DNA from 2 places in the Stenotrophomonas sp. YJH_SMC_57 genome. Region 2 is predicted to be linked to the other one. Evidence: predicted binding sites of a transcription regulator. Region 2 holds the regulator's gene; the other holds the start of a gene.
The links. Region 2 encodes FliA, which starts transcription of late flagellar genes. Its sites were predicted from a motif close to TAAAGTTTNNCNNNCNNNGGCCGATAA; they were not measured.

Region 1 (14,389 bases), on a different contig from region 2:
ACGCCCGGTCGAGGCCGCCGACAGCCTGCGCCTGACCGGCGAGGCCACCAATCTGCAGGCCATCGAGCGTGAGCTGACCACCGCCCCGGCGATCGACGCCCAGCGCGTGGCCGCCGTGCGCGAGTCGCTGCAGAACGGCACCTACAAGATCAATCCGGATGCGATCGCTTCGCGCATGCTCGATCTGGACCAGCAGCTGCAGGGATGACCGCAGCGATGAGCGAGCCGCTGCAGCGTCTCGCCCAGGCCCTGGACGTTGAGCGCCAGGCCCTGGTCGAGCACGACGTGCACGCCCTGATCCGTGCCACCGGCGCCAAGCTGGAAGCACTGCGTGCGCTGGAAGGCGCACCGCCGGTCGGCGAGGGCGAACAGCTGCAGGAACTGGCCGAACGCAACCGGGCCAACGGTGTGCTGCTGTCGCGCCGCCGCCGTGAGGTCAACTGGGCGCTGCGCCAGCTGGGCCGTACCGAAGACGCCTCGGCCTACGACGCCAAGGGCCAGTCGCACACGGTCACCGCCCGCCGCCCCCTCGCCGTCGCCTGACGCGACGGCGATCGCACACCCCCTCCCTGCGGGCTGAAGCCCGCCGCGTGACCGCGTATATTGGGCGCCTGTTCGAACGCCCCGAGTTGCCGTGTCCGCTGCCAACGCCCTGGTTACCGCCCCCCTTCCGCCGCAGCCGGTGCTGCAGGCGCTGCTTGAGCGCCTGCGCGAAGGCCTGCTGCTGTTCACCGAGGACGGGCAGGTGGCCCTGGCCAATCCGGCCGCGCAGAACCTGCTGGCCAACGGCGAAGACGGCGCATTGCCGCCGCCGCAGCGCCTGCGTGAACTGTTGCCGCCCGACGCGCTGGAGCAGGCGCGCCAGCATGGTCACTGGAACGGCAGCCTGCCGCTGGGCGAGGGCGTGGTCATCGCCCACCTGTACCACCACGGCCCGGTTGGCGAAGGGCACTTCCTGGCGTTGTTCCGCCACATCGAAGGGCAGGAAGACTACGAACGCGAGCTGCAGCAGCGCCACGCCGAACTGCGCCAGGCCTACCTGCGCCTCAACGGCACCCAGGAAAAGCTGCTGCAGTCGGAGAAGATGGCCTCGATCGGCCAGCTCGCCGCGGGTGTGGCGCACGAGATCAACAACCCGATCGGTTACGTGCACTCCAACCTGGGCAGCCTGCAGGAATACCTGCGCAGCCTGTTCACCGTGATCGAGGCCTACGAGCGCGCCCTGCGTGCGCCGGACCCGAAGGCGTTGATTCCGGAGATCGACGATATCCGCGACCGCCTCGACATCGATTTCATCAGCCGCGACCTGCCGCAGCTGATGGCCGAGTCGCGCGAGGGCATCGAGCGGGTCACCCGCATCGTGCGCGACCTGAAGGACTTTTCGTATTCCGGTCGCGATGAGTCGTGGAAGCTGGTCGACCTGCATGCGGGCCTGGAATCGACCATCAACATCATCTGGAACGAGCTCAAGTACAAGGTCACCCTGGTGCGCGAGTTCGGCCAGTTGCCGCTGGTGGAGTGCCTGCCGTCGGAACTGAACCAGGTCTACATGAACCTGCTGCTCAACGCCGGCCACGCCATCGCCGAGCGCGGCACCATCACCGTGCGCACCGGCGTTGATGGCGATCATGTCTGGGTCGAGTTCGAAGACACCGGCGGCGGCATCTCGCCGGAACTGCGCCAGCGCATCTTCGATCCGTTCTTCACCACCAAGCCGGTGGGCAGCGGCACCGGGCTGGGCCTGTCGATCTCCTACAGCATCATCAACAAGCACCACGGCCGCATCGACCTGGACAGCACCCCGGGCGTCGGCTCGCGCTTCCGCGTGGTGCTGCCGGTGAAGCAGCCGCGCTGACGGCTTGGGGTAGTGCCGGCCGCTGGCCGGCAACCCCATGAAAGCAGGTGCCGCGGGGTAGCCGGCCAGCGCCCGGCTCTACAACGCCGGTTACCGCTGCGGGCGATCCTCGCCACCCTCGCCGGTTTCAACCGGCGCCGGCCCGGCATTGCTGCGGCGCTGCTCCTCGTAGGTGCGGAATGCCTGGTGGATGTGCTTGCGCAACTCGTCGTCGTTCCACGGCTTGGTCAGGAAACGGTAGATCGCGCCGCGGTTGATCGCGTCGGTCACCGTGTTCAGATCGGTGTAGCCGGACAGCACCAGGCGGATCGTATCCGGGTACAGCATTTTCACCCGGCCGAGGAATTCGGTACCGCTCATGTCGCTCATGCGCTGGTCGGACAGGATCACCTGCACGTCGTTGATCGCCAGCAGATCGAACGCATCGCGCACGTTGCCGGCGGCCAGGATGCGGTAGCCGTCGCGGCGGAACAGCCGCACCAGCGAGCGCAGCACGTTCTCCTCGTCATCCAGCAGCAGCAGGGTGCGGTCGGGGCGGGTCTCGGCGAAGGCCTCCGGGCGCAGGTAACGGCGGCGCAGGGTCATGCCGGCGGCATCGGCCGACATCGGTTCGCCGAACAGGTAGCCCTGGAACACATCGCAGTCGTTGCGGCGCAGGAAGCCCAGCTGCGCCTGCGACTCGACGCCATTGGCGATCACGGTCATGCCCAGCTGGTGGCCCATGGCGATGATCGCGCGGGCGATGGCGGCCTCGCGGTTGCCGGCCGGCGCGCTCTTGATGAAGCTGCGGTCGATCTTCAGCTTGTCCACCGGGTAGCGCACCAGCGCGCTCAGGCTGGAATCACCAGTACCGAAGTTGTCCAGGCTCAGGCTGATCCCTTCATTGCGCAGGTTGGCCAGCGTCTCGTGCACGAAATTGACGTTGTTGGTCAGCGCGCTTTCGTTGATCTCCAGCGTCAGCATGTGCGCCGGAACACCGGCGGCCTGCATCAGCGACATCACCTCGGCGAAGAAGTTCGGCCGCAGCAGCTGCAGGGTGGAGACGTTCACCGCGATGGTGAAGTCATCGAAGCCCTGGTCGCGCCACATGCGTGCCTGTTTCAGCGCGCCTTCCAGTACCCACGTGCCGATCTGCACGATGATCCCCAGTCGCTCGGCGGTACGCATGAAACGTTCGGGTACCAGCATGCCCAGCGTGGGCGACTGCCAGCGCAGCAGTGCCTCCATGCCCACCACGTGGCCATCGCGGGCGCTGACCAGCGGCTGGTAGCGCAGCTTCAACTCGCCGTTGGGAATCGCATCGACGATCTGCCGCGCGATGATGCTCTCGCTGTGCGCGCTGGGCGGGGTATCCACCGCGTGGATGCGCACCGCGTTGCCGCCTTCGCGCGCGGCCTGGTACAGCGCGTCTTCGGCGTGGTCAAGCAGGCGCGAAGTGCTGCTGGCATGTTCCGGGCACAGGCTCACGCCCAGCTTGCCGGTCATGAACAGCGTGTACGGCAGCACCGACAGCGGCAGCTCCATCTGCTGCCGGATCTCCTCGGCGAAGTCTTCCGGAAGCGGCAGGTCGGCGGTGCGCGGCACCGCGATCAGGAATTCGTCGCTGCCGTGGCGCCACAACTTGCCACGTCCGCGCAGGTAGGACTGCAGGCGCTGCGCCACCAGCACCAGGGCCTGGTCGCCCACTTCCGCGCTCATGTTCTCGTTCACCGAGGCGAAGTGGTCGATGTCCACATGCATCAGCATCAGCGCGGTACCGCCCGAAGCCGCGTCGGCGACCATCGCCTGCAGCTCGGGATTGCCGGCGCCAAGGCGGTCGGGTGCATCATCGATGCTGACCGGGGGCAGGTTGGGATTCCACATAGGCTCAGTATTCCGGTGACTCGACGGCGGCCATGCCGGCCGCCTGGTAGGGGAGGTGGACGTCGACGAGGGTACCTTCGCCATGCGCGGACTCGATCCGGACATGGCCGCCGACACTCTGCGCGCGCTCGCGCATCACGATCAGGCCCAGCCCGCGCGGTCCATCCGGGTCGAAACCTTCGCCGTCATCGCGGATCTGCAGGTGCAGCCCGCGTTGCCCGACGTCACGCAGCTGCAGCTGCACCTGGCTGGCGCGCGCATGGCGCAGCACGTTGGTCAGGCTCTCCTGCGCGATGCGGAAGCAGGCCTGTTCGATGCTGTTGTCCGGGCGGTGCGGCAGCGGCTCGATCTCGGCCAGCAGTTCAACCGGCGAGGACCGGAACAGCACGCGTGCCTGCCAGCTCAGCGCGGCCTCCAGCCCCAGTGCGTCCAGCTGCGGCGGGCGCAGCAGGGTGGAGATATCGCGCAGCTTGGCCACGGTGGTGTCGGCCAGGGTCACGATCTGCGCCAGGTCCTCGGCGCGGCGCTGCGGGTCATCCTCGTCCTGCGCCGCATAGGCCGACAGCTTGATTGCGGTGATCGCCTGGCCGATGTCGTCGTGCAGGTCGCGCGAGATCGCGCGGCGCTCGTCTTCCTGCAGCGAGAACAGGCGGCCGGCCATCGCCTGCAGCTCGCGGTTGCTGGTTTCCAGCGCACTGCGGGTGCGCTCGGAATCGCTGAGGTCGCGCACGATCAGCAGTTTGCAGTCGCGGCCGCCATAGCGCACTTCACCCACCGCCAGCCCGGCATGGAAGCTGCGGCCGTCGGCGCGCTGCATCGCCACCACGCTGCTGTGCCCGGGGCCCAGGTGCGGCTGCCCGGCGCGCAGCTGGCTGCGAACCCGCGCCAGGTCACCTGCAGCGACCAGCGCTGACAGCGGCTCACCCAGCAGGGTGTGGCTGCCATAGCCGAACAGGCTGGCGGCCCACGCATTGGCGTACAGCACGTGCTCGTCGGAGAGAATCACCACGCCATCGGGCAGCACCCGCACCAGCTCGCGGAACTGTTCCTCGCGCTCGCGCAGCAGGCGCCGCGATTGTTCCCGCTCGGTCACGTCCTGCAGGGTGCCCAGCACGCGGCTGCGGCCGGACTCATCAATGCCACTGGCCGCGCGCAGGTGCACCATCAATGCACGGCCGTCCATCGACAGCAACGGCAGCAGCACGTCCACCTGCACCGGGTCGCCGGAGCACAGCTCGGACAGCAGCTGTTCGGTCTGGGTGGCGGTGGCCGGGTCAGCCGGCACCAGCAGTTCGTCGAAGCGGTGCCAGCGGCGCGCCTCGGGCGGGCGGCGGCCGAGCAGGCGATAGACCTGGTTGGAATAGCGGCCCAGGGCCGTGGACGGGTCCAGCTCCCATGCACCGATGCGGGCCAGCTCGTGCGCTTCTTCCACCCGCGCCAGCGCCTGGTCACGGCGCAGCTGCGCCAGGTCCTCGGCGGTGCGGTCGATGGCGATCAGCAGGCGGGCATTGTGGCCGTCGTAGCTGATCGCATTGGAACGCAGTTCCATCTGCCGCTGACTGCCGTCACGCAGCTGCAGCTGCGTGCGCAGGATGCATAGTTCCTCCGGCGCCTCGCGGATCGCTTCCAGCTTGGTCTGCAGGGCCTGGTCCTGGCCTGGCGGCCACAGCGCATCGATGGTCTGCTCCAGCAACTCGTCGCGTTCCCAGCCGAAGGTCGCGCACGCGGCGGGGTTGGCGTCGAGGATGGCCAGCGTATCCAGGTCGTAGACCAGGATCGGGCCGGGATTGCCCTCGAACATCTGCCGCAGCCGCAGTTCCGACGCCTGTTGCCGGGCATGGGTCTGCAGCACGTGCTCGGCCAGCGGGCGCAACAGCAGGTACAGCAGCCCGGCGCTGGCCAGGGCGAAGAATGCACCCTTCAGGCCCTGCCACAGCGCGGCCTGCTGCGGGTCGGGCACCAGTGCCTGCACCGCGCCATCGGTCGCGATCATCCAGGCCAGCGCCATCACCAGGTAGCTCAGCACCACCCGCCGCCGGTCGCGGCTCAGCGCCTGCGCCATCCGCGGGTCGGAAACAGGGGCCTTGCCGGTAGGGTCTGCGGGCATGGATGGGAGGGATGAAAGGGGCGCCGGCCATCTTACCGCGCGGGTGTGCCCTGACCACTCAATTATCCGCCGCAGGCGCCGTTAACCACTGCGTGCCCCGCTGACGGGCGTGTCATCCGGAGCAAGATCGCGTGGACCAAGGGATCATCGCCAGCCTGCTGCAGCACCCGCTTGCGTCGGCGCTGGTCATCGTCGACCGTACGGGACGCCCGTTGGCGGCCAATCCGGCTGCGCGCGAGCATGGCCTGCCGGCCACCGTGGCGGCCTATGCGCCGATGCTGGAAGATCTGCGCCTGATGGCCGCCGATGGCGGCATCGTGGCCTGTACGCTGCCCGGCGGCCCGCGCGGTCACTACGACGGCCACCTGCGCGCCGTGCACGATGGCGCCGGCAACCTGTTGGCGTTCACGCTGAGTGTTCCCGAGCCAACGCCCATCGACGGCGGCGGGCGCTGGGAGCTGGCGCTGGACAGTGCCGGCCACAGCCTGTGGGATTGGGATATTCCCAGCGACCGCGTGGCGCGCACCCCAGCGCTCGGCGATGAGACCGCCACCGAGATGCTGTCACGCGTTCACAGCGAGGACATCGGCCAGGTGCGTGCGGCACTGGACCAGCATCTGCGCGGGCAGAGCGAGCAGTACAGTGCGCAGTTCCGCTTCCGCCAGGCCGATGGCCAGTGGCGCTGGGTCCTGGACCGGGGGCGCGTGGTCGCGCGCACAGCCGATGGCCAGCCGCTGCGCATGGTCGGCACGCATACCGATATCGAGCAGCAGAAGCAGCTGGAATCGCTGCTGCAGGAACAGCAGCTGCACCTGAGCGAGGCGCAGCGCATCGCCAGCATGGGCAGCTGGTCGTTTGATCCGACCACCGGTCATTTCTGGTGGTCGCCGGAACTGCGCTCGCTGCTGGCGCTGGAGCAGGGCGCCGTGCCCGGCCAGCGGCGCTGGCTCAAGCAGTTGCACCCGCGCTCGCGAGGCGCGTTGCGCGCGGCCTGGCGGCGGTTGTGGCGCGATGGTCGCGCCGCCAACCTGGAGCTGGAGCTGACCCGCGGCAACGAGCCCTCGCAGCACCTGCGGCTGTGGATGCAGCCGCTGATGGACATGGAGGGACAGCCAAAGCGACTGCTCGGCCAGGTCCAGAACATCACCGAACAGCACCAGACCGATGCGCTGATCCGTTGGCGCACCGAACTGTTGAACCGCGTTTCCGCACTGGGCCGCATCGGCGGCTGCGAGATCGAGGTGCAGACCCGGCACATGCAGTGGACCGAGGAGTGCTATCGCATCCACGGCCTGCGCAAGGAGCCGATCACCCTCGACCAGGCGCTGGCGCTGTACACCGAAGATTCGCGCGGCGCCTTCGAGGCGGCCCTGGGCCGGATTGCCGGCGGCGGGTTGCCCGAACAGCTGGACCTGTGCTTCTACCGGCAGTCCGGCCTGCGGGTATGGGTGCAGGTGCTGGTCGAGCTGGACCGGCGGGATGGCCTGCCGCCGCGCTTCGTGGTGCTGTTCCGTGACATCACCCGCGAGCGCGAAGCCAACGAGCGCATCGAGCTGCTGGCGCATTACGATCTACTCACGGGCCTGCCGAACCGCGTGCTGCTCGGCGAACAGACCGCCGAAGCCATCGAGGAAGCGCGTGACCGCGGTACCTCGCTGGCCATGCTGTTCATCGATCTGGACGGCTTCAAGACCATCAACGACAGCTTCGGCCACGCCACCGGTGATGCGCTGCTGAAGGCGGCCGCCACCCGGCTGCACCAGAACCTGCGCAACAACGATCTGTTCGGGCGTTTCAGCGGCGACGAATTCATCGTCGTACTGCGCGACCTGGCCGAGCCGGAAGACGCTGGCCACGTGGCACGCAAGTTGATCGCCTCGCTGGCTGAGCCGCTGCGACGGGGCGAGACCACCCTGAAAGTGGGCGCCAGCGTCGGCATTGCGATGCTGGGTGATGCACAGACCGACTTCGATTCGCTGCTGCGCGCGGCCGACGCCGCGATGTACGCGGCCAAGGAAGCCGGGCGCAACACCTACCAGTACTACAGCCAGGACGCACTGGCCCGCATCCAGCGCAAGCTTGAGCTTGAGCATGCGCTGCACGGCGCCATCGAACGCGAAGAGTTCAGCCTGGCCTATCAGCCGCTGCTGCACGCGCACCAGGGCGAGCCGCCGGCGATCGAAGCGCTGCTGCGCTGGCATCGTCCGGGCATCGGCTATTGCAGCCCGGCTGAGTTCATTCCCATCGCCGAAAAATGCGGCGAGATCGTGCGCATCGGCGACTGGGTGCTGAACGAAGCCTGCCGGCAGGCGACGGCCTGGGACCACGCTGGCCTGCGTTTCGATCGCATCGCAGTCAATGTGTCGGCGGTGCAGCTGCGTGACCGTGGTTTCGCCGAGCGTGTGATCGAGATCTGCCACGCGCACGGCTGGCCACCACAGCGGCTGGAGCTGGAACTGACCGAGTCGGCGCTGATCCGTGACACTGACATCCTGCGCCACTGCTTCGACGTGCTGGAACGGCATGGCGTGCCCCTGGCCGTGGATGACTTCGGCACCGGCTTCTCCAACCTCAACTATCTCAACCGTTTCCCGGTGGGGCGCCTGAAGATCGACCGTAGTTTCGTGCAGGGCATGCTGCATGACTCGGGCACGGCCGAAGTGACCCAGGCCATCGTGCATCTGGGCCACGCGCTGGGCATGAAGGTGGTGGCTGAAGGCGTGGAAACGCACCAGGAAGAAGACATGCTGCGCCGCCAGGGCTGCGACGAGATCCAGGGCTACCTGTACTCGCGCCCGCTCAGCCCGCGTGACCTGGCGCAGTGGCTGCGCCAGCAGCACCCGGCACCCATGCGCACCGACGCCAGCGGCGAAGTGGTGCTGGTGCGCTGACCGCATCTGGACCGGCTCTGGTGGGTGCCGACCTTCTCTGGTGGGTGCCGACCTTGGTCGGCACAAACGCCTGCACGCGCAAGAATCCCGCTCTGGTAGGTGCCGACCTTGGTCGGCACGAATGCCCGCACGCGCAAGAATCCCGCTCTGGTGGGTGCCGACCTTGGTCGGCACGCATACCTGCGCCCGCGATCATCCACGCATCAGAATCCCGCTCTGGTAGGTGCCGACCTTGGTCGGCACGAATGCCGGCATGCGCAATCATCCACGCATGGCGTGGATCTACAGGGAATTCCCATCCAGGCCCAGGTCCCACGCCAGGCCCAGCAGTTCGTTGTCCGCGCGGGACGGCGCAGGCCGCGCATCCGCCAGCTGCTGCAGCTCGCGGATCTCCTCGCGTGCCACATCTTCCAGCTGTTGCAGCTGCTCACGCACGCTCGCGTTGCGCGGGCGCTCGGTGTCGGTGAGGGAGGGCAGGGCGCGGATCAGGGTCATGGTGCGCGTACAGGATGCATCCAACGGCGGGTCACAGGCAAAGGCCCCGGACGAACCGGGGCCTTGCGGGCTGCCGGTGGCGGCAGCGGACATCAGGATCAGAACAGCTCGACGGTACCGGCGCCCATGCTCTGCTGGGCAACCGGCTTGTGCGGCGGGCGTTCCCATTCGCTGCGCAGTTCGCGCAGGCGGCTGCCGGTGCGCTGCAGGGCGGTGGCGATCTCTTCGTCGAACACGCCGCCATTGCGGTGCAGCAGCTCCTGCAGGGCCACCGCTTCGCGGTTGATCGCGGTCAGGCGGTCCAGGTGGGTGTGCACGCCGCCCAGCGCCTGGGTGGCGATGTCTTCGAACTGCAGGGCGCGCACGGCTTCGGCCACGCTGCCATCGATCGAACGGGCGCAATCGGAGACTTCGCGCATGCCGTCGCCCAGCGAGGCGTTGATCTGCGCGACGTTGTCGAGCATCGCCGCCGCTTCCTGGCGCGCTTCACGGGAGCGGTCCATGTCACGCGAGGCCATGTGCGAGACCGTCTCGCGCACCTTGGCGATGGCGTCCTTGGAGCTGTGCGCCAGCTTGCGGATCTGCTCGTTGAACGTGGTCGAGCGCTCGGACAGGTTGCGCACTTCGTCGGCCACCACGGCGAAGCCACGACCGGCTTCACCGGCACGCGCGGCTTCAATGGCAGCGTTCAGGGCCAGCAGGTTGGTCTGGTCGGCAATCGACTTGACGTCTTCCAGCAGCGCGAAGATGCCGTCCAGGTGCTGTGCCATCTGGTCGATGTGCTGCACGGTGGTGCTGCTCTGGCCGCTGACCTGCTCCAGCGCTTCCACCAGCTGCTCCATGCGATGGCTGGCGTGCTGGGCGAATCGGGCAACGTCGAGGCCGGCGCTGCCTTCATCACCGGCGCGGTCGACGATGCGCGACAGGGCCTGGCTCTGCTGGCGCGACTTGCGGTTCATCGCATCGAAGCTGCCGCCCAGGCTGGAAACGGCCTGGCGGATCAGGTCACGGGCACGTTCCACTTCGCCGCGCGAACCGTCGATCTCGTTGCCGACGAAGTTGCGCAGTTCGGTCAGCAGCTGGTCCTGCTCACGCAGCACACGGGCATGTTCCGGGGAACGGTGCGCCTGGGCGCGGGTGGTCCACCACGCAAAGCCGAGCCAGCTCAGCGTCATCGTGGTCAGGATCGCCCAGCGCAGGGCGGCCGGCCATTCGAAACCGATGGCGAAGGGGAGCAGCAGGGTCAGAGCCAGGGGGGCGGCCAGACGGATGAAAATGCGTGAGTACATGGACGTTCTCGGGAGGTGCACGGAGGATGTATCGGCCGTACCCCCTTTCTCTTTAACGTCGATGTGCCTTGAAGTGCATTCTGAATGCGCCGGTTTTCCGGCGCCTGGCGCGTCGTTGCGCGGCGCGCTCGCCGGGCGATGCCCGGCGATGGTGGGTGAAGATCAGGCCAGCTGACGGTCCACGGCCTCGATCATCGCCTTGCGGCTGAACAGGAAGTCCCAATAGCTGCCGCCCAGCTGCCGCCACAGCACCGCCGAGCGCACCGCGGCCAGCAGCAGGGCGCGGATCTCGGCGACCACGCCGGCCTGGCCCAGATAGTGCGGGTTGCCCTGCACCATCACCCGCGGTTTCAGGTGGCTGATGGTGTCGGCATACAGGCCGCCCAGGTTGGCCAGCACGTCCGGGTGGCCGCTGTCGCCCAGTTCGGTGGCCTGGCGCTGGGCGCGCTCGATGCCCGAGGCGACCTTGTTCACGGTCGCCCCGTCCTGCACGAAGCGCCGCTCCAGCTGCAGCACCGACAGCGCCAGCTTGGGCAGGATCGGGTCCTGGCCCTGGCTGCGGAAGTAGTTGTGCAGCAGGCGCAGGCCCGCCTTCAGCGCGTCGCGGTCACCGAACACCTCCTGTGGCGAGGACGCATCGACGCGGAACACGCTGTCCACGGCGGTGCGCACGGCGGCGGCGTCGGAATGGCCGGTATCGGCGATGCGGCGTACCTGCTGCAGGGCCTGGGCAATGCCGGCCAAGGCCAGGACGCGGTCGTCGACGGTGAAACTCATGCAGCGATTACCTCAAAAGGAGAAGGGGTGTTGCGCAGGCGCTGTTCCAGCGGCGCATCGGTGGCGGCGATCACTGCACCACCCAGGCATACGTCACCGTCATACAGCACCAGCGACTGGCCGGGGGTGACGGCGCGTTGCGGGCGGGCGAAGCTGACCAGCACGCTGCCATCGTCCAGCACCTCGACCGTACACGGCTCGTCGGGCTGGCGGTAGCGGGTCTGTGCGGTGCATTCGAAGCGCCGCGCCGGCGGCGCACCGGCAATCCAGTGCGCGGTTTCCGAGCGCAGGCGGTCAGACAGCATCCAGTGGCTTTCGCGGTCCTGGTCAACGTAAAGCACGTTGCTGGCCACGTCCTTGCCGACCACGTACCACGGCGCGGCCGGACGGCCGCGTACGCCGCCGATGTTCAGGCCTTCGCGCTGGCCCAGGGTGAAATAGAACACGCCCGGATGCTCGGCGATCACGCTGCCGTCGGCCGGGTCGAGGATCTGGCCCGGCTTGGCCGGCAGGTAACGGCCAAGGAACTCGCGGAAGTCGCGCTCGCCGATGAAGCAGATGCCGGTGGAGTCCTTCTTGGCGTGGGTCGGCAGGCCGACGTCGCGCGCGATCCGCCGCAGGTCGCTCTTTTCAAGATCGCCGATCGGGAACAGCGTGGCCGCCAGCTGCTGCTGGCCGAGCTGGTGCAGGAAGTAGCTCTGGTCCTTGGAGCGGTCGGCGCCACGCAGCAGCAGCCACTGGCCGCCGCGCTGGGTCACCCGCGCGTAGTGGCCGGTGGCGATGCGCTCGGCACCCAGTTCGCGCGCTGCGTCCAGGAAGTGCTTGAACTTCACTTCGCGGTTGCACAGCACGTCCGGGTTCGGGGTGCGGCCGGCGGCGTACTCAGCCAGGAAGTGCTCGAACACGCCCTGCCAGTACTCGCTGGAGAAATCGCGGAAGTGGAACGGGATGCCGAGCAGGCCGCAGACCGCCACCGCATCGCGGCGGTCATCCTCGGCGCGGCAGTCGCCGCTGCCGTCATCAGCCCAGTTCTGCATGAACAGCCCGGCTACGGCCTCGCCCTGCTGCACCAGGCGCCAGGCGGCGACCGAGGAATCGACGCCACCGGAGACGCCCACCATCACCCGTGGAGTGCTCATGCGACCTCCCTGACCAGCGAAAGGGGATGGCGCTGGCCCCCCAGGAAATCAGCCACCACCTGCCAGACCAGCGGGCTGCGCAGGCGTTGGCCAGCGGACTGCAGCTCGGCCGGGGCCAGCCACAGCGCGCGGTCGATGCCGGTGTCCAGCGGCTGCGCCGGGTCATGCGAGAGCGGGCGTGCCGCATAGCAGAAGCGCAGGAAGGCGGTGCCGTCGCCGGCGGTCCACTGGTAGCAGCCGATGAAATGGGTCAGCTGTACCGTCCAGCCGGTTTCCTCGCGGGTCTCGCGCAGGGCCGCCTCGGCCAGGCTTTCGCCCGGTTCGAGGTGGCCGGCGGGCTGGTTCAGCACCTGCCGGCCCTCGATGGTCTCTTCGACCAGCAGCACGCGGCCGCCGTCGACCACGACGGTGGCGACGGTGGCGTGCGGTGCCCAGCGCGGGTCCGGCGTGGTGTTCACCTCAGAATTCGTCCTTCTTGGTCAGTTCCAGCTCCATCGCGTCGGCGGTGCGGATGGCCGCATCGATGGCGTCGCTGAGCTGGTCGGCGGTGGCATCGGCGTCGATCTTCACCACGAACATGGCGGTGGTGTCCTGCTTCACCCAGCCACCCATCTTGGCATCCTGCGAATCTTCCAGCAGGCGGTTGGCCACGGCCACCGGGAACTGCTTGGTCTTGGAGATGTAGGCCGGCGACCAGATCTCGCGGATGTTGTGGGTACCGAAATCTTCCACCGACGAACGCACATAGACCATCTGCGTGCGGCCACCTTCGACGTCGAAGACCATGCGGTAATCGCCGTCCTCGTCCACCTCATAGGTGTAGCCTAGCTTGTCCAGGTGGCGGGCCACGGCCTTGTCGGCCTCGGTCGCGGCGGCGGCGGAGCCGGCGGCGGCCAGGCCGATCAGCAGGGCAGGCAGAAGGGTCCTTTTCATGAAGATCCTGTGAAACAGATTTGAAAGAAGCTGCAATTGTGACGGTGGGCGTCCGTGTCGTCCAATCCGCGGCAGGCCGACGCAGGCCGGGCGCAACCTCTATAATGGGTGGATGCCCCATGAGTCTTCCCCCGATTCCCATCACGAGCACGGCGTTGCCGTGGAGCCCGCGCGCCCGGAAGTGGCGCCGCCGCCGTTCTACCAGGTGATGCTGCTCAACGACGACTACACCCCGATGGATTTCGTGGTGGACGTGCTGCAGCAGTTCTTCAGCATGGACCTGGACAAGGCCACGCAGGTGATGCTGCACGTGCATACCCGTGGCCGCGGCGTGTGCGGGGTGTTCACCCGCGAAGTGGCCGAGACCAAGGTCGCCCAGGTCAACGAGTACTCGCGGATGAACCAGCATCCGTTGCTGTGCACGATGGAAAAGGCCTGACCGGCTACTGATTCTCGTCCGGGCACATTGATTCCGGACCCGTTGTGCCCACCAAGGTGGGCACCTACCAGGGCGCAGGCCTGTATCGATCCCGGACGGGCCGTGCCCACCAAGGTGGGCACCTGCCAGGGCACAGGCCTCCATCGATCCCGGACGGGGTGTGCCCACCAGGGTGGGCACCTGCCAAGTGCGGATCACCCCGCCGCCAGCGCCTCCAGCGCCATCCGCGCCACTGCCTCGTCCACGTCCGCGGGGTCGCCGTCATCGCGGAACCACACCGCCGACAGCCCCATGCTGGCCGCGATCCAGCGCAGCAGGCGGCGGCGCTCCAGGCCGGCCAGCGTGCTCACCTGTTCCAGCCGGGCGGCAAACCGCTCCGGGCGCGTGGCCACATGGATGCCCGGGCCGCACAGGTCCGGGTTGCTGAACAGCGTCGTGTAATCAAAGGCACGGTCGCCCAGCAGCCGCTTGGGGTCGATCGCCAGCCAGCCGCGCGGGCCGAAATCCAGCACGTTGTCGTGGTGCAGGTCACCGTGCAGGGGCCGGATCTCCTGTTCGTCCTGCAGCAGCTCTTCCGCCAGTGACCTGCACTGTTCCAGCA
Region 2 (14,389 bases):
CTGGTTGGCGCTGCGGCGCTCCAGCGTGGCCAGTGCCGACTGCGCGCAGACGTAGTCCAGGCCGTGGATGCTGCTGGCATGGCAGAGGCTGGACAGGTCGGCCGGTGGTGCGCCGAACAGTTCCAGCACGCCGGCCGGCGGCGGATCCACCGGCACGCCGAAGGCGCGGCTGAGCGAGGCATGCGGATCGAGGTCGATCAGCAGCACGCGGTGGCCGAGCGCGGCCAGGCCGCGGCCGAGGGCGAGGGTGGTGGTGGTCTTGCCGACTCCGCCCTTCTGGTTGGCGACTGCCCAGATGCGCATCGGTTTACTCCTTCATTGCCGGGGGAACGGCGGCGCCGACGCGGCTGCCAGCCGGCACCGGCGGCAACTTCACCGGTGCGATGGGGGAGGTGGGGGCGCTAGCCGGAGTTGCGGCGGCTTGTTCGGTGGCGCTGGTGTCGACGGCGCCGGTGGCAGCGTTCAGGCGCTGCCCGAGCGGATCGACCGAGTGCGAGGTGTCGGCCAGGATGATGACCATCACCCGGCGGTTGCGGTTGCGGCCCTGCGCGCTGTCGTTCTCTTCGCGCGGGCGGAACTGGCCGTAGCCGACCATCGCCAGCCGTGACGGCTGCACGCCCTGGTCGGCGAACAGGTGCACCACGCTGGCCGCGCGCCCGGCCGACAGTTCCCAGTTGGAGGGGAAGGTGGCGGTGGCGATCGGCACGTTGTCGGTGTGGCCTTCCACGCGCACGCTGTTGGGCACATCGCGCAGCACGTCGGCCAGGCTGGCCAGGGTCTGCCGTGCGTGCACGTCCAGCGCGGCCGAACCGGTGGGGAACAGGATGTCACTGTTGATCTCGACCTCGATCCACAGTTCGGTGCGGCGCACGCTGATCATGCCGCGGTCGATCAGCGGCGCCAGCGCGGCGGTGAGGCGGTCGGCGATGCTGTTGAGCTGGCGCTCGGCGCGCGCGATCTGTTCCTGGTTGTGCACCGATACCGGCATGCGCATCTGCGAGGCCATCGACGGCAGCAGCGTCGGGTCATGCGACGGGGCCGGTGCGGACGGACCGATCTTGGTGCCGGACTTGATCACCGACGGGCTGTCCCAGCCGCCACCCTGCACCTGCTTGTTGCCGACCTGCACCGGGTTGATGGTGCGCGGCGCACCACCGAAGGCGTCGGTGAGCGCGTCGGCCATGATCCGGTACTTGCCCTCGTTGACCGAGGAAATGGCATACATGACCACGAAGAAGGCGAGCAGCAGCGTCATCAGGTCGGCATAGGGGATCGCCCATGCTTCATGGTTGGCGTGCTCTTCGTGGTGCTTGCGGCGGGCCATGTCAGTGCAGGAAGCCGGAGAGGTTGGTTTCGATGTTGCGCGGGTTCTCGCCCTGTGCAATCGAGATCAGGCCTTCGATGACCATTTCGCGGTCGCGGGTGTTGTGCGAGATCACACTCTTGAGCTTGGCGGCAATCGGCAGGAACAACAGGTTGGCCGAGGCGATGCCGTAGATGGTGGCGGTGAACGCGGCGGCGATGCCGTGGCCGAGTTTGCTCGGGTCGGCCAGGTTCTTCATCACCGCGATCAGGCCCAGCACGGCGCCGATGATGCCGAGCGTCGGCGCATAGATGCCCATCGCCTCGAACACCTTGGCGCCGGCCTGGTCCTGGTGTTCCTGGCTGCCCAGTTCGATTTCCAGCATGTGCCGCATCGACTCCGGTTCGACGCCGTCCACCAGCAGCTGCAGGCCCTTGCGCAGGAACGGGTCCTGCTGTGCTTCCACCTGCGACTCCAGGCCCAGCAGGCCCTGGCGGCGGGCGATGTTGCTCCACTCGACGATCTGCTGGATCAGCTCACGGCGGTCGCTGTGCGGCGGGCGCACGACCCAGCGCACGATCTTGAACGCGTGCTTGAATACCGCCGGTGAGGTGTGCAGCAGGATCGCGGCGATGGTGCCGACGATGACGATCACGAACGCCGCAGGCGACCACAACGACGCCAGGCCGGCGCCCTTGAGGATGCTGCCACCGACCAGCGAGGCCAGGGCGAGAAAGAGTCCAATGAGGCTGAGTCTATCCATGGTTCCGGTATCGGCGTGTATGAATGGGACTTGAGACACCGGGAGATCGCGTACAGACGGTAGTCACAGTTTTCGGGCCACCGGGCAGGGCCCGGCGGGATTCATCGCAGGCCATCCACATCCAGGATCAGCGCCATGCGACCATCGCCGATCAAGGTTGCACCGGCGTAACCGCGCAGGCCCCGCAGGGCTTTGGGCAGCGGCTTGATCACCACTTCCTCGCGCCCGCGCACCTGGTCCACGACCAGGCCGAAGCGGGCCTCGCCGGCCTGCAGCACCACGATGGTCAGCAGGGTCGACGCGGCTGGCGTCACATCCAGCCACTGGCGCAGATCGACCAGCGGCAGGGTATGCGAGCGCCGGTCGAGCACGGCACGCCCATCGAACCAGCCCAGCGAGGTGCGCGGTGCGTGCAGCACTTCCATCACGCGCGCCAGCGGCAGCGCGTAGACGTCCTCGCCGGCCTGCACCAGCAGGGTAGGAAGAATGGCCAGGGTCAGCGGCACGCGGATCAGGAAGCGGCTGCCGCGGCCCAGTTCCGACTGGATCTGGATCTGGCCGCTCAGTTCGCGGATGCGCGACTGCACCACGTCCATGCCGACGCCACGGCCGGAGATATCGGTGACCTGTTGCTTGGTCGAGAAGCCGGGCAGGAACACCAGGTGCAGGCATTCCTCGCTGCTCAGGCGGGCCGCGGCTTCCGGGTCGATCAGGCCCTTCTCGCGTGCCTTCGCACGCAGCTTTTCCGGGTCGATGCCGGCGCCATCGTCCTGCACCTCGATGCTGACATAGTCGCCTTCCTGCTGGGCCGACAGCCGCACATGGCCCATCCGCGGCTTGCCCTGCGCCTCGCGCAGGTCGGGCATTTCCACGCCATGGTCGATGGCGTTGCGGACCAGGTGCACCAGCGGGTCGGCCAAGGCCTCGACCAGGTTGCGGTCGAGCTCGGTCTCGGCGCCGATCAGCTCAAGGTCCACTTCCTTCTTCAGCGAGCGGGCGACGTCGCGGGCCACCTTGGGGAAACGCGAGAACACCTTGCCGACCGGCTGCATGCGGGTACGCATCACCGCCGACTGCAGGCGCGCGGTGGCGATGTCCAGGGTGGAGACCGCGCGGTCCAGCTCTTCGTCGCGCAGGCGTGCGCGCAGCGTCTTCAACCGGTTGCGTGACAGCACCAGTTCGCCGATCAGGTTGACGATCGCATCCAGGCGCTTGGTGTCCACGCGCACGGTGTGCTCGGCCTCGGCCAGCGGCTTGGCGGCCGGCTTCGCGGGCGGCGTGGGCGCCGCCGGGCGGGGTGCCGGCGGCGGAGCAACCGGCGCGGCGGCGACCGCTTTGCTGCCGGGGGCCGCACCGCCGTGCAGCTGGTCAAGCAGGGCTTCGAACTCGTCTTCGCTGATCAGGCCGTCGTCGGCCTTCTTCGCTGGCGCAACCGCAGTGGGCGCGTTGCCGCCGTGCAGCTGGTCGAGCAGGGCCTCGAATTCGTCTTCGGTGATCAGGTCGCCGCCGCCGGCAGCGGGTGCCGAGGCGGTGGGGGCCACGGTTCCGCCGCCGTGCATGTCGAATTGTGCGATCAGCTCCGGCGGGGCGTAGCCCGGTTCCGTGCCGGAAGACACTGCATCGAGCATCGATTGCAGGTAGTCCAGCGATTGCTGGGCCGCGTCGAAGTGATGGGCCTGCAACACGGCCTGGCCAGCGCGCGCGATGCCAAGCGCTTCTTCGGCGGCGTGGCACAGCTCGACCATGGCGGTGACGCCGAGGAAGCCGGCACCACCCTTGAGCGTGTGGTAACCGCGGAACACCGCATTGAGCTGCTCGCTGTCCTGCGGTGCCTGCTCCAGCGACACCAGCTGTTCGCCCAGGCGGTCCAGGATTTCCTGTGCCTCGATGATGAAATCGGCAGTGATGTCGTCGGATACCGCGCTCATGCTTACAGCCCCAGATCCGACAACAGGTCGTCGGCGTCGTTCTGCGAGACCGCGTGGCGGTCCAGTCCCTTCAGTGCCGGCCCGGCCAGTTCCGGGTCGGTGCGATGCTGTTCCGGCGGCAGGCCGAGCGCGCCGAAGCCTTCGTGCACGCGGCGGACGATGCCGACCACGCGACGGATGATCTGCCCGGTCAGGTCCTGGTAGCTCTGGGTCAGGGCGATCTCGGTGAGGTTGTGGCGGATGCGCTCAAGCTGCGCATCCTGGCCCGGCTGCAGGCCTTCGGCGCGCAGTTGTTCGGTCAGACTGCGGCATTCCTCAGCCAGGTCCAGGGTGCGGTGCGTGGCCTGTTCGGTCATTGCCACCACGTGGTCCAGGCGCGCGCAGGCGTCATCCAGCTCACCGGCTTCGCTGGGTACGGTCGGCAGTTCACCCAGCGCCTGTCCCAGTTCGCGGGCCAGCCGCGAAAGGCCGCTCATCATCGGCTGCGTGCGCAGCGCGACCAGTCCGTCGATACGCTGCCGCCAGGCGGCCTCGTCACCGGACTCCAGTGCGTCCAGGGCTTCCTGCAGGCGCAGGGCGAGGGCGTTCTTGTCGACCGTTGTGTCCATCAGGCGCTGGCCGCCAGGCGTTCGAAGATCTTGCCCAGCTTTTCTTCCAGGGTCTGCGCGGTGAACGGCTTGATGATGTAGCCGTTCACGCCGCTCTGGGCGGCTTCGATGATCTGCTCGCGCTTGGCTTCGGCGGTGACCATCAGCACCGGCAGGGTCTTCAGCTTGGCATCGGCACGGATCGCCTTGAGCAGCTCGATGCCGGTCATCACCGGCATGTTCCAGTCGGTGACCACGAAATCGAACGGCTGGCTCTGCAGCAGCGACAGCGCAGCATGCCCGTCCTCGGCTTCGGCGGTATTGGTGAAGCCCAGATCGCCCAGCAGGTTCTTGACGATTCGACGCATGGTCGAAAAGTCGTCGACGATCAGGATGCGCATGTTCTTGTTCAAAGCAGAGTTCCTTTGTTGTTCATTCCGGGCGGCCGGGGGCAGCCGCCTCGGGGATGTTCATTCTTCCAGGCCGGCGTCCGCCGCCTCGAAAATCTTCAGCCGGCCACGCAGGCGCAGCACGGCCTGGCCGTGGATCTGGCAGACCCGCGACTCGCTGACGCCGAGCACCGCACCGATCTCCTTCAGGTTCAGTTCCTGCTCGTAGTACAGCGAGAGCACCAACTGTTCGCGCTCGGGCAGGTGGCCGATGGCCTTGCCCAGTTCGCGGCCGAACTCGCCGCGCTCCAGCACCTGCTGTGGGGTCGGGCCGCCCTGCGCGACGGTGTCCAGCTCGCCCTGGTCCTCGATGCGCGACTCCAGGCTCAGCACCTGGCCGCGTGCGGCGTCTTCCATCAGCCGCAGGTATTCGGGCAGCGGCATGTCCATCGCGGCAGCCACTTCGGTGGCGCTGGCGGCACGGCCACTGCTCTGCTCGAGACGGCGGATGGTGGCGGCGGCGTCGCGGGCGCGGCGGTGCACCGAGCGCGGCACCCAGTCGCCCCGCCGGATCTCATCGATCATCGAACCGCGGATGCGGATCGAGGCATAGGTCTCGAACGAGGCACCCTGGTCGGCGTCGTAACTGCGCGAGGCCTCGATCAGGCCCATCATGCCGGCCTGGATCAGGTCGTCGACTTCGACGCTGGCCGGCAGGCGCGCGGCCAGGTGGTGGGCGATGCGCCGCACCAGGTCCGAGTGCTGGGCGATCACCTCGTTGGCGGCCGAGCGCTGGACCTCCCGGTACTGGGCTGCGCCTTTCATGCGGCCACCCCGCGTTGCTTGAGGATGCGCTCAAGGAAGAACTCGACGCCGCCGCGCGGTTCGGTCGGCGCCTGCCAGCGCGCGGTGCGACGGGCGATCTCGGTGATCGCCAGCGCCGCCGGGCTGGACGGGTAGGCCTTCACCACCGGCTGCTGGCGCTGCACCGACAGCCGCAGCCAGTCGTCCTGCGGCACGCAGCCCAGGTAGTTCAGCGAGACATCGGCGAGGAATTTCTCGCAGACGCGGGTCAGCTTCTCGTACAGCACGCGGCCTTCGTTGGGGTCGCGCACCATGTTGGCCACCACCTGGATGCGGTCCACGCCGCGTTCGCGCGACAGCACCTTGATCAGCGCGTAGGCGTCGGTGATCGAGGCCGGCTCGTCACAGACCACCACCACGGTGTCCTGCGCGGCCTGGCAGAAGGTCAGCACCCCGTCGGTGATGCCGGCGGCGGTGTCCACCACCATGATGTCCAGCTCGCGTTCCAGTTCGGAGAACACGTTGACCAGGCCGACATGCTCGGCCGGGGCCAGCTCGGCCATGTGGCGGCGGCCGGACGCGGCCGGGACCACCAGCACGCCGTTCGGGCCTTCAACGATGACGTCTTCCAGCGAGCAGCGGCCGGCGACCAGGTCGGCCAGCGTGAAGGTGGGGTTCAGCCCCAGGATCACGTCGATGTTGGCCAGGCCGAGGTCGGCGTCCAGCAGCAGCGTGCGCTTGCCCATGCCGGCCAGCGCCACGGCCAGGTTGGCCGAGACGTTGGTCTTGCCCACGCCGCCCTTGCCGCCGGTGACGGCAATGGTGCGCACAGGGCCGAGCGGCTCGCTGCGGGTGGCCGACAGCGGGAAGGTCTTGGTCAGCTTGGCGTACTCACGCGACGGCATGGTTCAACTCCGGGTTGCAGGGCATATCGGCCGCTCGGCGCAAATCTTCAAGGCGAAGTACAAGATTGGCTGCACTGGCCCGGTGCAGGTCCTCCGGAACGTCCTGGCCATCGGTCACCCAGGTGATCGGCAGGGCGTGGTCGACGGCCACCGACAGCGCGTTGCCGAAGCGGCCGGTCTCGTCCAGCTTGCTCAGTACCAGGCCCTGCAGGTTGGCGGCGCCGAAGCGGCGGACCACCTCGTCCATGTCGCCGAAGCTGGTGTTGGCTGGCAGCACCAGCAGGGTGCGGACCTGGCGGGCGGCGCGCAGCCACTGCAGCTGGGCGGCCAGTGCACGGTCGCGCGGGCCCAGGCCGGCGGTGTCGATCAGCACCAGCTTGTAGTCCTTCAGGCGTTCCAGCAGCTGGTCCAGGTCGGTGCCGCTGTTGGCCTCGTGCACGGCGATGCCGAGCTGGCGGCCGTAGCCGTACAACTGCTCGCGGGCGCCGATGCGGGTGGTGTCGGTGGTCACCAGGGCCACGTCGCGGGGCGCGTGCTTCTCGGCGAAGCGCGAGGCCAGCTTGGCGATGGTGGTGGTCTTGCCGGCGCCGGTCGGGCCGACCAGGGCGATCACGCCGCCTTCTTCCAGCGGGTCGACCGGAGCGATCGGCAGCTTGCGCGAGATCAGCCCCAGCATCAGGCCGCGGCCACGGTGCGCTTCGGTCTCCAGCGGGATCTGCATGGCCACGTCGCGGGCCAGGCCGGCGTCGAAGCCGTATTCGTCCATCAGGTCCAGCGCGGTGGCGCGTACCGGGCAGCCGCGCAGGCGCTCGTCGGTGAAGCGGTTCATCTCGCGCTCGATCACCTGGCGCATGCCGGCCACTTCGTGGCGCAGCTGGCGGATCTCGGCATCGTCCTGGGCGACCACCGTCAGCGTCGGGGCCGGGGCCAGCACCGGGACCGGGCTGGCTTCGTCGTTGGCGTGCACCGGTGCCGGTTCGCTGGCGGCGATGCCGGGCTGCACGTCGGCCACGGCAGCGGTCGGCAGCGGCGGCGGCTGCACGGCCGCTGCCGGGCTTTCGTGATGCGCCTCGTGCGGCGGATCGATCGGGAAGCGGGCGCGGTTGGCCGGTGCGGCAGCGGCGGTGGCCGGTGCGACGATGGCCTCGGCGAACGGGGCGAAGATCTGTTCCGGCAGCGCCGGTTCGTTGACGGCGGCGCGCGCCAGCGTGGCGGCGAAGCCGGTGCTGCCGCGGGTCGGCACGATCTCGTCGGCGCTGTCCAGGGTGCGGCCGGTGGCGCCGACCGCCGCACGGGCGAGGGCGGCGACGGCCGAGGTGGTGGCGGCCACCGGTTCCGGTGCCGGGGTGTTGCTGCGGCGGCGGGTGACCGCGGCGATCACCGCATCGGCGGCGGTGCGCGGCTTGGGCGCCGGCGGCGGGGCCACGTCGCGGCGCGAGGCCTCCAGTGCACGCTGCACGGCGCTCTCGTCGTAGTTGGCGGCGGCGACGATCTCGATGCCTTCCTCGATCCGGCGGTTGGACAGGATCACGGCGTCAGGACCATGTTCCTTGCGCACCAGGTTCATGGCCGAGCGCATGTCGGCGGCGACGAATCGTTTGATTTTCATGCTGTGGTCACGGGACGAAGACGGCGGGGTGGCGGTCGGGGAACTCGGGTGGTCGGTGGTCTGCACGGTGCGGGTTCCCCTTGGTGTCTGTCTGTTGCGTTGGTTCGAAGGTGGTGTCTGTTTTCTGGCGCATCGAAGGGCGGCGTCAGCTGATCGTTCCGACCAGCTTCAGGCGCTTGTCTTCCGGCACCTCGCTGTAGGCCAGGACCGACAGCGACGGAACGCTGTGGCGGACCAGGCGGGCCAGCGCGGCGCGCACCGGGCCGGGTACCAGCACGACCGCGGGCTCGTTGCGGGCTTCCTGCTTGCTGACACATTCGGCCAGGCTCTGGTGCAGTCGCTCAGCGAGTCCGGGTTCCAGCGCGGCGCCGTTGCCCTGCGTGGACTCCTGCAAGACACGTTCCAATTGCGGGTTGAGGGTGAACACCGGCAGCTCCGCCGACATTCCGGCGATCTCCTGCACGATGAAGCGGCCCAGCGCAGTGCGCACCGCGGCGGTCAGCACGGCCGGGTCCTGGCTGCTGGGCGCATGCTCGACCAGCGCTTCGGCGATCTTGCGCAGCTGCCGGATCGGGATGCGCTCCACCAGCAGGTTCTGCAGCACGCGCACCACCGCAGACAGCGGCAGCGCCTTCGGCGTCAGATCTTCGACGAGCTTGGGCGCGCTCTTGGCCAGGTTGGCCAGCAGGTGCTGCACCTCCTCGTGGCCGAGCAGTTCCGGCGCGTGCTCGCGGATCAGGTGCGAGAGGTGGGTGGCGACCACGGTGGCCGGATCGACCACGGTATAGCCCAGCGTTTCGGCCTGGGCACGCTGGTGCGGCTGGATCCAGGTGGCATCCAGGCCGAACGCGGGGTCCTTGCCGGCGATGCCCTCCAGTGCGCCCAGCGCGCTGCCCGGGTCCAGCGCCAGCTCGCGGTCGGGATGGATCTCGGCGGTGGCCACCGGCACGCCATGCACCAGCACGCGGTAGCCGTTGGCCGGCAGTTCCAGGTTGTCGCGGATGTGTACCGAGGGAATCAGGAAGCCGACGTCCTGGGTGAGCTTGCGGCGCACGCCCTTGATCCGCGCCATCAGCTCGCCGCCCTGGTTGGCGTCCACCAGCGGGATCAGCCGGTAGCCGACCTCCAGGCCCAGTGGATCGACCGGGCGCAGCTCGTCCCAGCTCAGTTCGGCGGTCGGTGCCGGTGCGGCCGGGCGGCCCAGTGCATTGAGCGCGGCCGCGTCGCCGCCCGCGGCTGCGGCATTGGCTGCCGGTGCCTTCTCCTTGCGGTACAGCTTCCAGGCGATGAAGCCGAGGATCGCCGCCAGCGTCAGGAAAGCGACGTTGGGCATGCCCGGCACCAGCCCGACCAGGCCGAGGATGCCGGCGGTGATCGCCAGCGCGCGGTACTGGCCGAACACCTGGCCGGTCATGGCCTGGGCCATGTCCTGCGAACGCGAGGCACGGGTGACCAGCATCGCCACCGCGCTGGACACCAGCAGGGCCGGCAGCTGCGCCACCAGGCCGTCACCGATCGACAGCAGGGTATAGGTGGCGGCCGCCTGCCCGAACGGCATGCCGTGCTGCATCACGCCCACGGCCAGGCCGCCGAGCATGTTGATGAACAGGATCAGGATGCCGGCGATGGCATCGCCGCGGATGAACTTGCTGGCACCGTCCATCGCGCCGTAGAAGTCGGCTTCCTCGCGGACTTCCTCGCGGCGCGCCTTGGCCTCTTCACGCGTCAGCAATCCGGCGTTGAGGTCGGCGTCGATCGCCATCTGCTTGCCGGGCATCGCGTCCAGGATGAAGCGCGCGGTCACTTCCGAGACGCGGCCGGCGCCCTTGGTGATGACCACGAAGTTGATGATGGTCAGGATCGCGAACACCACGATGCCGACCGCGTAGTTGCCGCCGATCACGAACTCGCCGAACGCGGCGATGACCTTGCCCGCGGCGTCGTGGCCGTTCTGGCCGTTGAGCAGGATCACGCGGGTGGAGGCCACGTTCAGCGCCAGCCGCAGCATGGTGGTGATCAGCAGCACGATCGGGAAGATGGTGAAGTCCAGCGGGCGCTTCACGTAGACCACCGCCAGCAGCACCATCAGCGAGATGGCGATGTTGAAGGTGAACAGTGCATCGAGCACCGGCGCGGCCAGCGGCACCACGACCATGGCCAGCAGGGCCAGCACGATCAGCGGCGCGCCAAGTCCCTGGCGGATCATTTCCAGGGCGCGGCGGGTGTTGAAGCCGGAGGAGGGCTGGGCGCTCACGGGCGGCCTCCCTTGCCGAATTCATCCACCTGGATGTGCGGGGCGTCCGGCATCGGCCCAGTGCGCCAGGAGCGCAGCTGGTAGACGTAGGACAGGACCTGGGCGACGGCCGAATACAGTCTCACGGGGATTTCCTTTCCGAGTTGGCCTTCCCGATACAAGGCGCGTGCCAAAGGCGGGGCAGAGACGATCGCGACCTTGTTGCCGTCGGCCACTTCACGGATGCGCAGGGCGGTCTCGTCCACGCCCAGGGCGACCACGGTGGGGGCGTTCATGGCGCCGCCTTCGTACTTCAGGGCCACCGCGTAGTGGGTCGGGTTGACCACCACCACGTCGGCGGTGGGGACCGCTTCCATCATCCGGCGGTTGGCCATCTGCTGCTGCAGCTGGCGGATGCGCCCCTTCACTTCAGGGCTGCCCTCGCTTTCCTTCATTTCCCGGCGCAGCTCTTCACGGGTCATCTTCAGCTTGCGCATCCAGTTCCAGCGCTGGTACGGGGCATCGATGGCGGCCAGCACCAGCATGGCGCCGGCGGTGGCCAGCAGCAGCCGCAGGGTGAAGCCCAGGCCGTCGGTGATGGCGGTTTCCAGTGGGTGGTGGATCAGCCCGCGCAGGGTGTCGAAGCCGGTCCACACCACCAGCCCGGCGGCCACGCCGACGAATGCCACGCGCAGCAGCGATTTGGTGAACTCGGCGATGGCCTCCGGGCCGTACAGGCGCTTGAGCCCGCTCATCGGGTTCAGCCGGTTGATGTCGGGCAGCAACGCCTTCTGCGACCAGCGCAGGCCGCCCATCACCAGCGGCGCGACGAAGCTGGCCAGCAGGCAGACCAGTACCAGCGGTGCGATCACCAGCAGGAACTGCAGCAGCAGGTCGCCGAAGTGGCCGAACAGTTCCTTCGGGTTCTGCCGCAGGCTCTGTTCCGGGCTGAGCGCATGCTTCATCCAGGCGGTCGCGCCGCGGCCGATCGAGCCGCTCATGGCCATCACCGCCAGCACGCCGGCGCCGAACACGGCGGCCGTGCCGAGTTCGCGCGAGCGCGGCAGGTTGCCCTGTTCACGGGCGTCGCGCAGGCGTTTTTCGGTGGGTTGTTCGGTCTTTTCGCCGGCGGATTCGTTCTCGGACATCACGGGCACTGCGGCAGGGGATGTCGGGGTGCGTGCAAGAACTGTTCCGTGACGGGTTCAGGAGCCAACCAAGGTGGGCACCTGCCTGGGCAGGCACCGGCAGGACAGGCCGTGCCCGGCGGGCGCGCGGCCCGGTGTTACCCCGGCGGGTGCTGGGTCGGTGGGCTCTGCGCCAGTTCCACCCGCGGCCGGGGCAGGTCGTGCAGCTGCATGAAGCGCGCAGCATCCACCGGGCGGCCCAGCAGGTAGCCCTGCAGGTAGTCGCAGCCCAATCGTTCCAGGTAGGCGCGCTGGGCAGCGGTCTCCACGCCTTCGGCCACGATATCCATGTCCAGCGCGTGGCCCAGCGCCACGATCGCCGAGACGATCACCACGTCCTCGGCGCTGTGCTCCAGGTCGCGCACGAAGGCATGGTCGATCTTGATCTCGGTGGCCGGCAGCCGCTTCAGGTACAGCAGGCTGGAATAACCGGTGCCGAAGTCGTCGATGGAAATGCCGACGCCCAGTGCCGACAACGCCTGCAGCAGGCGCAGGCTGGTGTCGGTATCGCGCATCACCGTGCTTTCGGTGATCTCCAGCACCAGATGGCGGGGCGCGATCGCGTGGCGTTCGATCACCGTGCGCACGTCCTGCAACAGATGCGGCGAACTGAACTGCACCGGCGACAGGTTCACCGACATCGACCAGCCTTCGTGGCCAGCGTCGTGCCAGCGCCGCAGCTGCTGGCAGGCCTGGTCCAACGCCCAGCGGCCGATGTCGTTGATCGCGCCGCTGCGTTCGGCCAGGCGGATGAAGCGATCCGGCGGAATCAGGCCGTGCTCGGGATGGCGCCAGCGGATCAGTGCCTCGGCACCGGCCACCTTCTGCGTGGCCACGCGGATCTTCGGCTGGTAGTTCAGGAACAGCTGATCGCTGCCGATCGCCCGGCGCAGGTCGGCCAGCAGGCGGAATTGCTGCTCGGCGCTGTCGTTCATCCAGTCGGCGAACAGTACGAAGGCGTTGCGCCCGGATTCCTTGGCCTGGTACATCGCTGCATCGGCGAAGGCCATCAGCTGGCGCTCGCTGGCGGCGTGGTCGGGGCAGATCGCCACGCCGATGCTGGCGGTCACCTGCAGTTCGTTGTCGGGCAGCAGCGGGCCGCTGCCCACCGCCTGCAGGATGCGACGGGCCAGGGTCGGCAGGTCCTCGTCGTGCTCGATGCGCACCACCAGCACGAATTCGTCACCGCCCAGCCGTGCCAGCATGTCGTGCGGCCGCAACAGCTGGCGCGTGCGCTCGGCCACCGCCACCAGCAGGGCATCACCGGCCTGGTGGCCATAGGCATCGTTGACCTGCTTGAATCCGTCCAGGTCCATGAACATCACCGCGAAGCGGTTGCCGCCCTGTTCGGCCTCGGCCAGTGCCTGCACGATGCGCCGTTGCAGCAGCAGGCGGTTGGGCAGGCGGGTCAGCGGGTCGTGCAGCGCGGCCTGGGTCAGTTCCTGCTGGGCGTCGGTCAGCGAGGTGCTCAGCAGTGAATTGCGCAGGCGCAGCAGCTGCGCTTCCACGCGCTGATCCAGCCACGACACCACCAGCACCACGGCCAGGATGGCCACGGTCAGCACCACCACCAGCATCGCCAGCCATTCGCTCTGCAGCCCGTCGCCCACCGCCGCGCCGCAGACGCTGCCTTCCGGGAAGCGCGCGGCGGCCATGCCGGTGTAGTGCATGCCGACGATGGCCAGCCCGAGCAGGCCGGCCGCGGCCAGCCGATCACCCACCCGCGTGCGCTGCGCGCGCAGGCGGAACGCCACGTACAGCGCGGTCCACGAGGCGGCGACCGCCACCATCAGCGAGAACAGCAGCCAGCCAGGGTCGTACTCGATGCCCGGGCGCATGCGCATGGCGGCCATGCCGACGTAATGCATGCCGGCGATGCCGGTGCCCATCAGCAATGCACCACCGGCCAGCCGCGGGTGCGGCAGGGTGCGCAGCGAGACCAGCCACAGCGCGAACACCGACGAGGCGATGGCCAGTGCAAGGGAAAGCAGGGTGATCGGCAGGTCGTAGCCGAGCGGAATGGGCAGGTTGAAGGCCAGCATGCCGATGAAGTGCATCGACCAGATGCCCAGGCCCATGGCGAAGCCGCCGCCCAGCCGCCACCACCAGGCGGCGCCCTTGCCGGGTGCGGTGACCGTGCGCCCGGCCATCGCCAGCGCGGTGTACGAGGCCATCACGGCAACCAGCAACGAGATCGCTACCAGCCACGGGTTGTACGTGCCTACCAGCATTCGTCAGTCTCCCGGACCTGCCTGTCGACGGAAACCACGGTGGGGCATGCATGAGGCGGGCCGGCGCGGAACGCTGGCCGATCGTGGCGTCCCCCCTGGACGCCACGCATTCACTCTAACGCGCAGACCCGGGGGAAGGGCAAGCGGCAAAACGTGATGATCGGATCAGCGTGTGACCGCGTCCGCAGCCTGGAAGGCGGCGTCGAACAGGCGCTGTACCGGCGGGCCCATTTCCCCGGCCAGCAGGGCCAGCAGGAACAGGCCCAGCAGCAGCGAGACCGGCAGGCCGAGCTGGATCGGGTTCAGCGCCGGCGCGGCGCGGGCCAGCACGCCGAAGGCCAGGTTCACCGCCAGCATCGCCACTGTCAACGGAATCGCCAGGGTCAGCGCGCCACGCAGCACGGTCAGCAGGAAGGTCGGGGCGATGCTGAAGAACGCGTGCGGGTCCGG

Region 1: a site for FliA is predicted at 10,529-10,555, ahead of AC5P7U_RS03940 (methyl-accepting chemotaxis protein). Genes of this name have one in related genera too.

Annotation. Positions count from the first base shown of each region.
Region 1 is NZ_JCAFSZ010000002.1:420,877-435,265, reverse strand. It holds gene flgM (flagellar biosynthesis anti-sigma factor FlgM) at 1-208, shown strand, start outside; gene AC5P7U_RS03970 (flagellar protein FlgN) at 205-543, shown strand; gene AC5P7U_RS03965 (ATP-binding protein) at 635-1,855, shown strand; gene AC5P7U_RS03960 (EAL domain-containing protein) at 1,946-3,718, opposite strand; gene AC5P7U_RS03955 (sensor histidine kinase) at 3,723-5,825, opposite strand; gene AC5P7U_RS03950 (bifunctional diguanylate cyclase/phosphodiesterase) at 5,957-8,716, shown strand; gene AC5P7U_RS03945 (hypothetical protein) at 8,999-9,211, opposite strand; gene AC5P7U_RS03940 (methyl-accepting chemotaxis protein) at 9,310-10,500, opposite strand; gene hflD (high frequency lysogenization protein HflD) at 10,663-11,277, opposite strand; gene mnmA (tRNA 2-thiouridine(34) synthase MnmA) at 11,274-12,416, opposite strand; gene AC5P7U_RS03925 (NUDIX hydrolase) at 12,413-12,874, opposite strand; gene AC5P7U_RS03920 (hypothetical protein) at 12,876-13,349, opposite strand; gene clpS (ATP-dependent Clp protease adapter ClpS) at 13,462-13,788, shown strand; gene AC5P7U_RS03910 (APH(6) family putative aminoglycoside O-phosphotransferase) at 13,983-14,389, opposite strand, start outside.
Region 2 is NZ_JCAFSZ010000012.1:108,753-123,141, forward strand. It holds gene AC5P7U_RS16800 (ParA family protein) at 1-303, opposite strand, end outside; gene motD (flagellar motor protein MotD) at 308-1,324, opposite strand; gene AC5P7U_RS16810 (flagellar motor protein) at 1,326-2,066, opposite strand; gene AC5P7U_RS16815 (chemotaxis protein CheA) at 2,168-3,994, opposite strand; gene AC5P7U_RS16820 (protein phosphatase CheZ) at 3,997-4,602, opposite strand; gene cheY (chemotaxis response regulator CheY) at 4,602-4,994, opposite strand; gene AC5P7U_RS16830 (RNA polymerase sigma factor FliA) at 5,052-5,795, opposite strand; gene AC5P7U_RS16835 (MinD/ParA family ATP-binding protein) at 5,792-6,679, opposite strand; gene flhF (flagellar biosynthesis GTPase FlhF) at 6,666-8,288, opposite strand; gene flhA (flagellar biosynthesis protein FlhA) at 8,434-10,494, opposite strand; gene flhB (flagellar biosynthesis protein FlhB) at 10,539-11,669, opposite strand; gene AC5P7U_RS16855 (putative bifunctional diguanylate cyclase/phosphodiesterase) at 11,807-13,939, opposite strand; gene fliR (flagellar biosynthetic protein FliR) at 14,105-14,389, opposite strand, start outside.